Regions from separate parts of the Symbiobacterium turbinis genome, predicted to be linked through region 2. Evidence: a T-box and tRNA genes for the amino acid it is inferred to sense, from the RefSeq annotation. Region 2 holds a T-box; the other regions hold tRNA genes.
The links. The T-box of region 2 lies ahead of leuS (leucine--tRNA ligase). A T-box ahead of a tRNA ligase gene usually reads a tRNA of that ligase, here a tRNA-Leu.
Positions count from the first base shown of each region.

Region 1 (3,268 bases), 520 kb from region 2:
TGGGCGAGCAACTCCTCGTTCTGGGCGATCAGCTGCTCCTGCTGGGCCTGAAGCTGCTGCTCCTGCTCCGCCAGTGTGACCGACATCTTGGCGAAGGCGTCCGCGACCACCTGGAGTTCGCCATCCAGGGGCGCTTCCAGCACCACGCCGCGCTCGCCCTGGGAGATCCGGTTGGCTGCATCGGCCAGGGCGGCCGTGGAGCGGGTGACGCCCCGGGCGAACACCAGGAAGCCGCCCAGGGCCAGCGCCGCCGCCAGCGAGATCGCCAGCCACGTGATGCGCACCACCTGGTCAGAGGCCAGTCTGGCCCTGGCCACGTCCTGATCCATGCGCACCGTCTCCGCATGGATGAAGTCGTCCCGGTACTTGTTGATCCGCTCGGTGTAGCTGACGCCGTCGTTCATGAGCAGGATGCCCACCTCGGATGACCCCTGCCGCATCATCGCGATCTCCGGCTCCGCCACCTGGATGCGCCAGGTCTCAATCAACTGCTGCAGTTGGTGGACCCGGCCGACCTGTTCGGTGTCGCCCGCCACGCTCTCTTCCAGCTCCGAGAGCAGCAGGCGCAGGTCATCCATCTTGGGGCCGTACGGCTCCAGCATGGCCTCGTCGCCGGTGACCAGATAGCCCCGCAGGGCGGCCGTCAGTTCGGCGTACAGGGTGGCCACCTGCTCCGCGCGCCGCACGTTCTCCTGGGTGAGCCGGGCGCGCTCCTGGAAGTTGTTGAGCTGGGTGAAGGTGAAGGTCAGGATAAGCCCCAGCCCCACCAGCAGGGAGAGCAGGAAGAGCAGCAGGCCGAAGACGCGCAGCCGCAATCCGGTATCCCAGCGGTAAGGCGACTGGCTCATCCGACCGCCTCCTTGACCGTGCGGATCAGGTGATCCAACTCGAAGGGCTTGACCAGGTAGGCCGCGGCGCCGGCCGCGATCCCGGCCTGCACGTCGGCCTGCTGGGCCCGGGCGGTCATGAGCACGACGGGGATGCCGCGCGTGGCCGGGTCGCCCTTCAGGGCCGTGAGGCACTCCAGACCGTCCATCCCTGGCATCATCCAGTCAAGAAGAATAAGGTCGGGCGACGTCTCCCGGGCGCGGGCCAGGGCCTCTGAGCCGTCGTGCGCCAGGGTCACTTCATAGCCGCTGTGCTTCAGCTGGAAGGCGACCAGTCGTGCGATGTCAAGGTCGTCGTCCGCGACCAGAATGCGTGCCATGCCTCTATCCCTCCATCTCAGGCGAGCGGGAGGCCCCTGAATGGTATACAGGGACCATGTCTTGAGTGTACCAGTATCCAAGGCATTTGTGTGGATATGTTTTGATCTACGGTCCGGACCTGATAGACCGTCACCGCACGAAAGGTCCGGCGCGGCATATACATAGGCGAAGCGGGCTGTAGGGGGAAAACCCTACAGCCCGCCTGCAAGCTGGTGCCGAAGGCGGGACTCGAACCCGCACGGGGGGTTACCCCACTCGATTTTGAGTCGAGCGCGTCTGCCATTCCACCACTTCGGCTTGAGTGCTTCGTTATGATAGCACATTGCGTGACTGGCTGGCAAGAACAGACGGTTGGCGAATCGTGCCACAGAAGCCCTGCGCGCAGGGAAACGTGATGCGTTTACCGAAGTATCCTCGCAGGTGTGCACCTGTACCCTGCGGCGTTTGCAGTATAAACAGTGTGCACGTTATAGTATTGGGTTGGAACTTCGTGCCCCACGACAGCGTTTGGAACATTGCCCCGCACAGGGGGAGGAGTGAAGTTGGTGTCCAAATCCCTCGACGAACTCCTGGTAGAGAGGGCCAAACGGGGGGACGTTGAGGCGTTTGAGAAGCTGATCAGCCAGCACGAGAAGACGGTGTACAATATCGCCTTCCGGCTGACCGGCAATCACGAAGACGCCTCAGATGTCGCCCAGGAAGCCTTCATTCGCGCATATAGTTCGTTGGCCGACTTCCGGGGCGACTCCTCCTTTGCCACCTGGCTGTACCGCATTGTGAACAATGCGTGTCTGGACGAATTGCGCCGGCGCAAGCGGCAGAAGGTCACCTACCTCGACCAGACCGTCGAAATGGAAGACGGCGAGGTATCCCGGCAGATCGCAGATCCCTCGGACGGGCCCGAGCAGGCCCTGGAGCGGGTGGAACTGCGGCGTGCGGTTCAGGAGAGCATCCTGCAGCTTGACGAGGAGTACAGGGTCGTTCTGGTGATGAGGGAGCTGCTGGGGTACTCATACAATGAAATCGCAGAGGCGCTTGACCTCAACCTGGGTACGGTGAAGTCCCGGCTCAGCCGGGCGCGGGGCGCCCTCAAAGAAAAGTTCATGAGCCTGGAACTTTTGTCGCCGAAAGTCGTCTACAGCCCTAGGAGGGGAAAAGCCCATGAACTGTGACGGAGTTCGTCCGCTCCTGTCCGCGTACATCGATCAGGAGCTGTCCGGCGGAGAGTTGCTGCGCGTGGAGCGGCACCTCCGGCGGTGCCATTGGTGCGCGGCGGAAGTGGACGCCCTCCGGCAGACGGTTGCACTGGTCGCTTCCCTGGATGAGGTTGAGCTTCCTGCCACGTTTCACGCAGAACTTCACCAGCGCCTGATCTCGGAGGATCCGCCCATCGCCAAGGCGCGCAGGGCGGGGCGGGGCCGCTCCCGGCTGCCTTCCTTCCGGCGCTGGGCGATTCCTGCGGCTGCAGCCGCAGCCCTGGTCATCGGCGTTGCCGGCCTGAACCGGTTGGCGCCGCCTGAACCGCAGGCAGAGCCGCGACACGGGGATACCGTCGCGGTTGTACCCGACGATCACGTGGCCACGGAAGAGGTGCCGGGCACGGTTTCGCCGCCCGACACATCGGACGTCACTGAACAACCGCATCATCCGGTGAACGGTCCCGAAGAACAGCCGCCGTCTAGCACCGGAGGAGTGAATAACCAGTCGGATGATCCGTTGACCGAACAGCCGGAGCCGGGCGCCCCCGGCGCGGGGGAGACCGACCTGCCGCCAGCTTCCGGTGAAGAAGGTCCCGCAGATCCGCCCACACCGCTGGGGCCCACCCGGCCCGGCAGCGGCGTGACGACCGCCTCAGTTTCCGGTGAGACCGGGGAGCAGGGCGAACTGCCGCCTGAGCCGCAGTTTTCCGCCATGGCCGAGGTGACGGTGGCCAACCCCGGCGCCGAGGCCGAGCAGGTGCGCATGCGGCTCGCCCAGTGGCGGGTACAGGAGAACGGGCGGATCGGCACCGTCGAGTTGCAGATCTTCGTTCCTGCAGATGACTTCCAGGAGGCCGTGGC
Region 1 is NZ_AP042433.1:94,378-97,645, forward strand. Features, by position in the region: gene ACZ45O_RS00395 (ATP-binding protein) at 1-848, opposite strand, end outside; gene ACZ45O_RS00400 (response regulator) at 845-1,207, opposite strand; tRNA gene ACZ45O_RS00405 (tRNA-Leu) at 1,419-1,505, opposite strand; gene ACZ45O_RS00410 (RNA polymerase sigma factor) at 1,754-2,380, shown strand; gene ACZ45O_RS00415 (anti-sigma factor) at 2,370-3,268, shown strand, end outside.
Region 1: it has a tRNA-Leu gene. The T-box ahead of leuS (leucine--tRNA ligase) is inferred to sense a tRNA for this amino acid. The anticodon was not compared.

Region 2 (3,268 bases):
GCCCAGGGCATTTCCGGCGGCATCGAGAAGGCCTGCAAGGTCATGACGCCTTTCCTCATTGTGGCCATGGTCATCTTCGTCATCCGCGGCGTCACGCTGCCGGGGGCCACCTACGGCCTGAACTACTTCCTCAACCCGGACTTCAGCAAGATCATGGACCCCGGCGTCTGGGTGGCTGCCTACAGCCAGGTCTTCTTCTCCACCACCCTGGCCGTGGGCGTGATGATCGCCTATGCCAGCTACCTGCCCCAGGACTCCGACCTCGCCAACAACGCCTTCATCACCGTCTTCTCCAACTCATCCTTCGACTTTATGGCCGGTCTGGCGGTCTTCTCTACCCTGGGCTACGCCGCGGTCAGGGCCGGCGTGCCGTTCGAGGAGATGGCCGTGGCGGGCCCCGGCGTGGCCTTCGTCGCCTTCCCGAAGGCCATCTCGATGCTGCCCGGCCCCGCCTGGCTGCAGTCGCTCTTCGGGATTCTGTTTTTCGCCGCGCTGCTCCTGGCCGGCATCTCGTCCTCCATCTCGCAGATGGAATCCTTCGCCTCGGCGGTCATCGACCGGTTCGGCGTGAACCGCCGGAAGCTGCTGGGCTGGTTCGCCCTCATCGGCTTCGCCTTCAGCGCTCTCTTTGCCACAGGCGCCGGCGTGCACATCCTCGACATCGTCGACCACTTCGTCGGCAGCTACGCCATCGCCATCCTCGGCCTGGTGGAGGCCATTGTGCTGGGCTACATCATGGGCACGGCAAGGATCCGGGAGCACGTGAACCTCACCTCCGACATCCGGGTGGGCCTGTGGTGGGACGTGCTGGTGAAGTTCGTCACCCCGGCGCTTCTGGGCTACAACATCCTGTCCAACTTCGTCAGCGAGTTCCGGGAGCCGTACGCCGGGTACCCGACCAGTGCCCTGATCCTCTTTGGCTGGGCGGTGGCGATTGCCATGTTCGGCACCGCGTTGTTCATGCAGTGGCGCTCGCAGCAGCTTGACCTGACGGGCGGGGAGGTGGGCTAGCCATGCCGCAGGCCGGTCTGCTGCCGGGTTCGGTCGCCATGATCGTCTTCGGCGCCGCACTGCTGTGGGGCGGACTCACCTTCTTCATCGTGACGGCGCTGCGGGCCGAACAGAAGAAGAGGTAGCCGCACAGGTTTTGCTTGACTTCGGCCTCAGGGCTTGCGATAATAAAGGACGATTCACGCAAGCAACAGAGGCCATGACGGGGAGCAGTAGCCGGTTCAACGCTCTCAGAGAGCCGCCGGGCGGTGCGAGGCGGCAGCGGGTGGCTGGCGAATCTCGCCCCTGAGCCGTATGGGTGAACCGCCGAGGTGGACCTCAGCGCACAGCCCGTACCGGGATCGGCCCGTTACAGCCGGCAGAGGCGGGTCCGGTTTGCGCCGGACCAAGCAGGGTGGTACCGCGGGAGCACTGGCTCTCGTCCCTTCACGGGGGACGGGAGCCTTCTGGTTTTCTGAGCCCCGTCTGAGGCAGAGGAGGTCCAGCCGCATCATGGCAGAGGAACGCTTTGATTTTCGCGAGGCAGAACCCCGGTGGCAGCGCCGGTGGGAGGAAGCGGACATCTACAGGGTGGAGCGGGATCCGAGCCGGCCCAAGTATTACGCGCTGGCCATGTTCCCGTACCCGTCGGGCAAGCTGCACATGGGCCACGTGCGCAACTACACCATCGTCGACGTCATCGCGCGCTACCGGCGCATGAAGGGGTATAACGTGCTGCACCCCATCGGCTTCGACTCCTTCGGCATGCCGGCGGAGAACGCCGCGATCCAGCACGGCGCCAACCCGGCGGTCTGGACACGGGAGAACATCGCCGAGATGACGGAGCAGCTGAAGCAGCTGGGCTACTCCTACGACTGGTCGCGGGCCGTCTACACCTACCGCGAGGACTACTACAAGTGGACCCAGTGGCTCTTCCTGCAGTTCTACAAGAAGGGGCTGGCCTACAAGAAGACCGCCCCGGTCAACTGGTGCCCCTCCTGCCAGACCGTGCTGGCCAACGAGCAGGTGGAGGGCGGCCGGTGCTGGCGCTGCGACTCTGAGGTCACCAAGAAGGATCTCTCCCAGTGGTTCTTCCGGATCACTCAGTACGCCGACGAACTGCTGGACGACCTGAAGCTGCTGGAGGGCGGTTGGCCCGACCAGGTGCGGGTCATGCAGGACCACTGGATCGGCCGCTCGGAGGGCGCAAAGGTCGATTTCACGCTGGAGGCCACGGGCGACAAGATCCCCATCTTCACGACCCGCCCGGACACGATCTACGGCGTCACCTTCATGGTCGTCGCGCCGGAGCACCCGATCGTGGAGAAGATCTGCACCTCCGGCCTGATCCCCGAGGACCGGGTGGCCGCCATCCGGGCCTTCCAGGAGAAGATGAAGCACCTGACCGAGATCGCCCGTACGGCGGAGGACACGGAGAAGGAAGGCCTCTACACGGGCCTGGATGTCATCAACCCGTTCAACGGCGACAAGGTGCAGCTCTGGATCGCCAACTACGTGCTGATGGATTACGGCACCGGCGCGGTGATGGCCGTGCCGGCCCACGACCAGCGCGACTTCGAGTTCGCGAAGAAGTACGGGCTGCCGATCAAGGTGGTCATCCAGAACCCCGAGGGCACCCTGAAGGCCGAGGAGATGACCGAGGCGTACGTGGACCCCGGCGTCATGGTCAATTCCGGCCCCTTCGACGGCACCCCGAACCTGGAGGGCATCGCCAAGGTGGCCGCCTACGCCGAGGAGCAGGGCTTCGGCGAGAAGACGGTCACGTACCGGTTGCGCGACTGGCTGATCAGCCGCCAGCGGGGCTGGGGCGCGCCGATCCCCATCGTCTACTGCGAGAAGTGCGATACGGTGCCCGTGCCGGAGAGCGAGCTGCCGGTGCGGCTGCCCGACGACCTGGACTTCAGCGGCCAGGGCGGTTCGCCGCTGGCCAGGCACGAGGGCTTCGTCAACACCGTCTGCCCGCAGTGCGGCGGCCCCGCCCGGCGGGAAACCGACACGATGGACACCTTCGTCTGCTCCTCCTGGTACTACCTGCGGTACACCGACGCCAACAACGCCGAGAAGGCGTGGAACCAGGAGGACGTGGACTACTGGATGCCGGTGGACCAGTACGTCGGCGGCGTCGAGCACGCCGTGCTCCACCTGCTCTACTCCCGGTTCTTCACCAAGGTGCTGCGGGACATGGGGCTGGTGAAGGTCGACGAGCCCTTCGCCCGGCTGCTGACCCAGGGCATGGTGCTGAAGGACGGCGCCAAGA
Region 2 is NZ_AP042433.1:3,371,397-3,374,664, forward strand. Features, by position in the region: gene ACZ45O_RS16310 (sodium-dependent transporter) at 1-1,011, shown strand, start outside; gene ACZ45O_RS16315 (MetS family NSS transporter small subunit) at 1,014-1,136, shown strand; T-box leader at 1,202-1,440, shown strand; gene leuS (leucine--tRNA ligase) at 1,504-3,268, shown strand, end outside.

Region 3 (3,268 bases), 600 kb from region 2:
TGCCTCCACCATGTCGCCGATCTCCTCAAGCTCGCTGAGGGTGCGCGCGACAACGTCCACCCCGGCCTGTGTCCGCTCAACGGCCTTGATGCCACGGTCCGCTGTGCCGGTAGCCGTAGTCGCCATCTCCTCCAGACTGGCGGCCATTTGCTTCACAAGCGTGTCGGCGCTCTGGACGCTTTCAGCCGTCTGACCGGCCCCTTCGGCGATCTGCCGGATGGAGTCGCGGAGCTGATCCATCAGCGCCCTGGCCTCGGCGGTTCCCCTGGCCTGCTCAGAGCTGCCCGCGGCGACCTGCGTGATCGCCTGCGCAGAGCTGGTCGCGGCCTGGGCCGCAGCGTCAGAGGCGGCGGAGAGCTGTTCCGAGGCATCCATGACCGTCTCCACGCCCTGGCTGATCTGCTGCAGCAACTCGCGCAGGTTTGCCGTCATCTCGCCCATCGCCCTCGCAATGTCGCCGACCGCACCGCCGGTTCCCGCCTCCAGGCGTTCGGTGACCAGGTTCCCGGCGGCAATCTGCCGCGCGGCATTCGCCAGCCGCTGCATCCCGGTTTTCGTAGTGCGGGCGGTCAGCAGAGACACGATCAGGATGCCGAGCAGACCGATCGCGAGCAGGACCAGGAGGGCCAGCTGCAGCTGAGCGGCTCTGCCCTCTGCGGCCGTCACGCGGTTCGCTGCATCGCGCTGCATCTCCGAAACGAGCTCTGCGCTGTGCGCGCTGATCGTCTCCAGGGCGGGCGCCAGCTCGTCCCGCCAGGCAGAGGCATCCGCCTGCAGACCCGCCCGGGTCGGCAGGGCGCCTGCGGCAGCATGGTACTTGTCGAGGTCCTTCCGCATCTGTTCGATGCGCGTCCGGGTCGATTCGGCGGTGGCCAGTTCGGCGAGGTCGTCCAGCCATCCCGTCAGTCGGGTGCGGGCCTCCTGCGCCCAAGCGAGGTGCCGCTCGTCTCCAGACAGGAAATACTCCCGCATGGCCCCGGCCTCGCGCAGCAGCTCCGCATGCACCTCCTGCGCGATCCCGGCCAGTTCCCGCTGCCGGTCCACTTCATTTAGTTCGCCGCGGACGTGTTGGAGCGCGAAAAACCCGAGCCCCCCCAGGGACAGAATGAAGACCATGATGAGCAGCGATGACAAGAGTAGACTTGAACCGCTCCTGAGCCGAGTGTTGAGCCCCATAGAGAAGTATGCCTCCCTCAGTGATCGTTGCTGCGGTGGCGCATACACAAGAGAGACGGCCGTCCGACTGGAAAGACCGTCCATCTGTGCGTCGTACGAACCACATTTTACGATAGTTAGCGGCGTTTCTCTAGCTGACTTGTAGAATTAGCAGCATTAGTTATTTTGTGCTATCGGGCAATAGGTAAGGCCGCACCAGACACGCAGACGGGCTGCAGGGACAATACCCTGCAGCCCTTCTCTCATCTGGTGCCCGAGGCGGGACTCGAACCCGCACGGCCGCGGCGGCCCCAGGATTTTAAGTCCCGTGCGTCTGCCATTCCGCCACTCGGGCCAGATCGCGTCAGTTCATCTTAGCACGTGCCGGCAGCCGATTTCAACCGACCATCTCCTGACAGCGCGGAAACAGGGCGCCGAACCGACGCCCTGGCTCAGTTCATTCCGGGAATGACCGTTTGATAGACCTGTTCATCCGGCCAGGTAAACCCCAGCTGCTTCGCCTTCAGCTCCATTGACTCGTCGCTGGTGACCCGCTCCAGCGTCTCCGACAGCCGCTGCTTCTTCTCCTGCAGCGCTTTCAGCTCGGCCTCCACCTGCGCCTGCACCTGCAGGGCCTGCTGCAGTTCCACCTTTGCCTCGTAGAGCTCCAGCGCCGCGAACGAGAGGACTGCTCCGACCGCGGTGATCAGCGCGCCGGTCAGCCAGTGCCACCGCAGGGGATTTCCCCTGACGCGCCGGCCTGGCTGTGACGCGGTCGCCGCCGAATCCGCCCTCCGCCTATGGGGAGTCCTCATTCTTCTTCCTCCCTGTCGGCGCTGTCAAACAGCCCCAGACTGTCGCCCGGCAGAACAATGACCACCTGGTAGCCCTTGGCCTTCGCCCGGTTGTACAAGGTCGCGACGGTGCTGGCTGCGAGCGAGAGGCGCCTGGCGACCTGCTCGTTGCTCCAGCCCATCTCTTTCAGCACCACAACCTGCCGCTCCCGGAAGCTCAGCCGTTCTGCTCCGCGGATTTCGATGTTCACTGCCGCGTCAGCCCCTGGCTACCAGTTATGCACAACCTGTGGATAGCCCTGTGTACAACCTGAGTACAACCTGGGTACAAGCTGTGTACGTTCTTATTACCTTCTTCGACAAACGGGAAACTCCTGCTCGAAGGGCCGAAACTTCATTTTCTTTGCCCCCGCAGCCAGCGCCTGAGCGCGCGCCGGACGCGCCGTTTGGTAAGCAGATAGTGGAGCCGCAGCCAGCGGTACGGCCCCCGGAGCTGCCGGGCCAGCCAGGATCCGGACCACTGCGCCCCGCGCTGCAGCAGCCCCGCCAGGGCCAGCAGCGGGAGCCAGAGCAGCCGGAGAAACAGCTCCCAGAGCAGGTGGAGCGCCCAGGCCACCGCGCGCAGGAGGCCGTCGGCCAGCCAGAGCACGGTCGGACTCGCGAGCGCGTAGTAGAGCAACAGGCCGATCAGGAGGCCGACCAGCACATAGAGCCGGTACTCGCCCCAGTTGCCCAGGAACAGGCCGGTGCCGACCATCGCCGTGGCCGCGCCCCAGAAAAGCAGATCCCCCAGGGCCGCCAGCAGCGGCCCTGGGCGCAGGAACCGCCTGACCGCCCTGAGCAGGTCGAACAGCAGGCCGACCCCGATGCCGCTGAGCACCGTCATGAAGAGCGCGTAGAACTGAAGCTCCATCCGCAGCACCGGACCGCCCCCTCGCCCCGACTGCCCGTGCCCATCCGCTACCTGAGCAGCCGCTCCAGGAATGACCGGCCGCGCGGCTGTCGGCCGCTCCGCTGCCGCGGGCTGGCGTACTGCAGGCCCGAGACAAAGCCCTCGATCTCGAACTCGCCCTTCTCCAGGTCCAGCTGCTTGATCTGCAGATCCTCACCCCGAATCGTCAGCAGCCCCATCTCCGTCTCCAGATTCACCTCTTCGTCGTCGAAGCTGTCCACGGCGACCACGCCGGTGATCTGCACCCGCTCCCGGTTGGCAATACTGAGGGAGTGGCTGCTTGCCGGCTGCTCGCCCATACCGGGGCTCCTGCCCTCCGTCCGGTACGGCGTCCGCTCCTCCACCTGTGACCGACCTCCTCTGCACC
Region 3 is NZ_AP042433.1:2,775,742-2,779,009, forward strand. Features, by position in the region: gene ACZ45O_RS13375 (methyl-accepting chemotaxis protein) at 1-1,116, opposite strand, end outside; tRNA gene ACZ45O_RS13380 (tRNA-Leu) at 1,424-1,510, opposite strand; gene ACZ45O_RS13385 (septum formation initiator family protein) at 1,608-1,970, opposite strand; gene ACZ45O_RS13390 (sigma factor-like helix-turn-helix DNA-binding protein) at 1,967-2,200, opposite strand; gene yabQ (spore cortex biosynthesis protein YabQ) at 2,344-2,862, opposite strand; gene yabP (sporulation protein YabP) at 2,910-3,245, opposite strand.
Region 3: it has a tRNA-Leu gene. The T-box ahead of leuS (leucine--tRNA ligase) is inferred to sense a tRNA for this amino acid. The anticodon was not compared.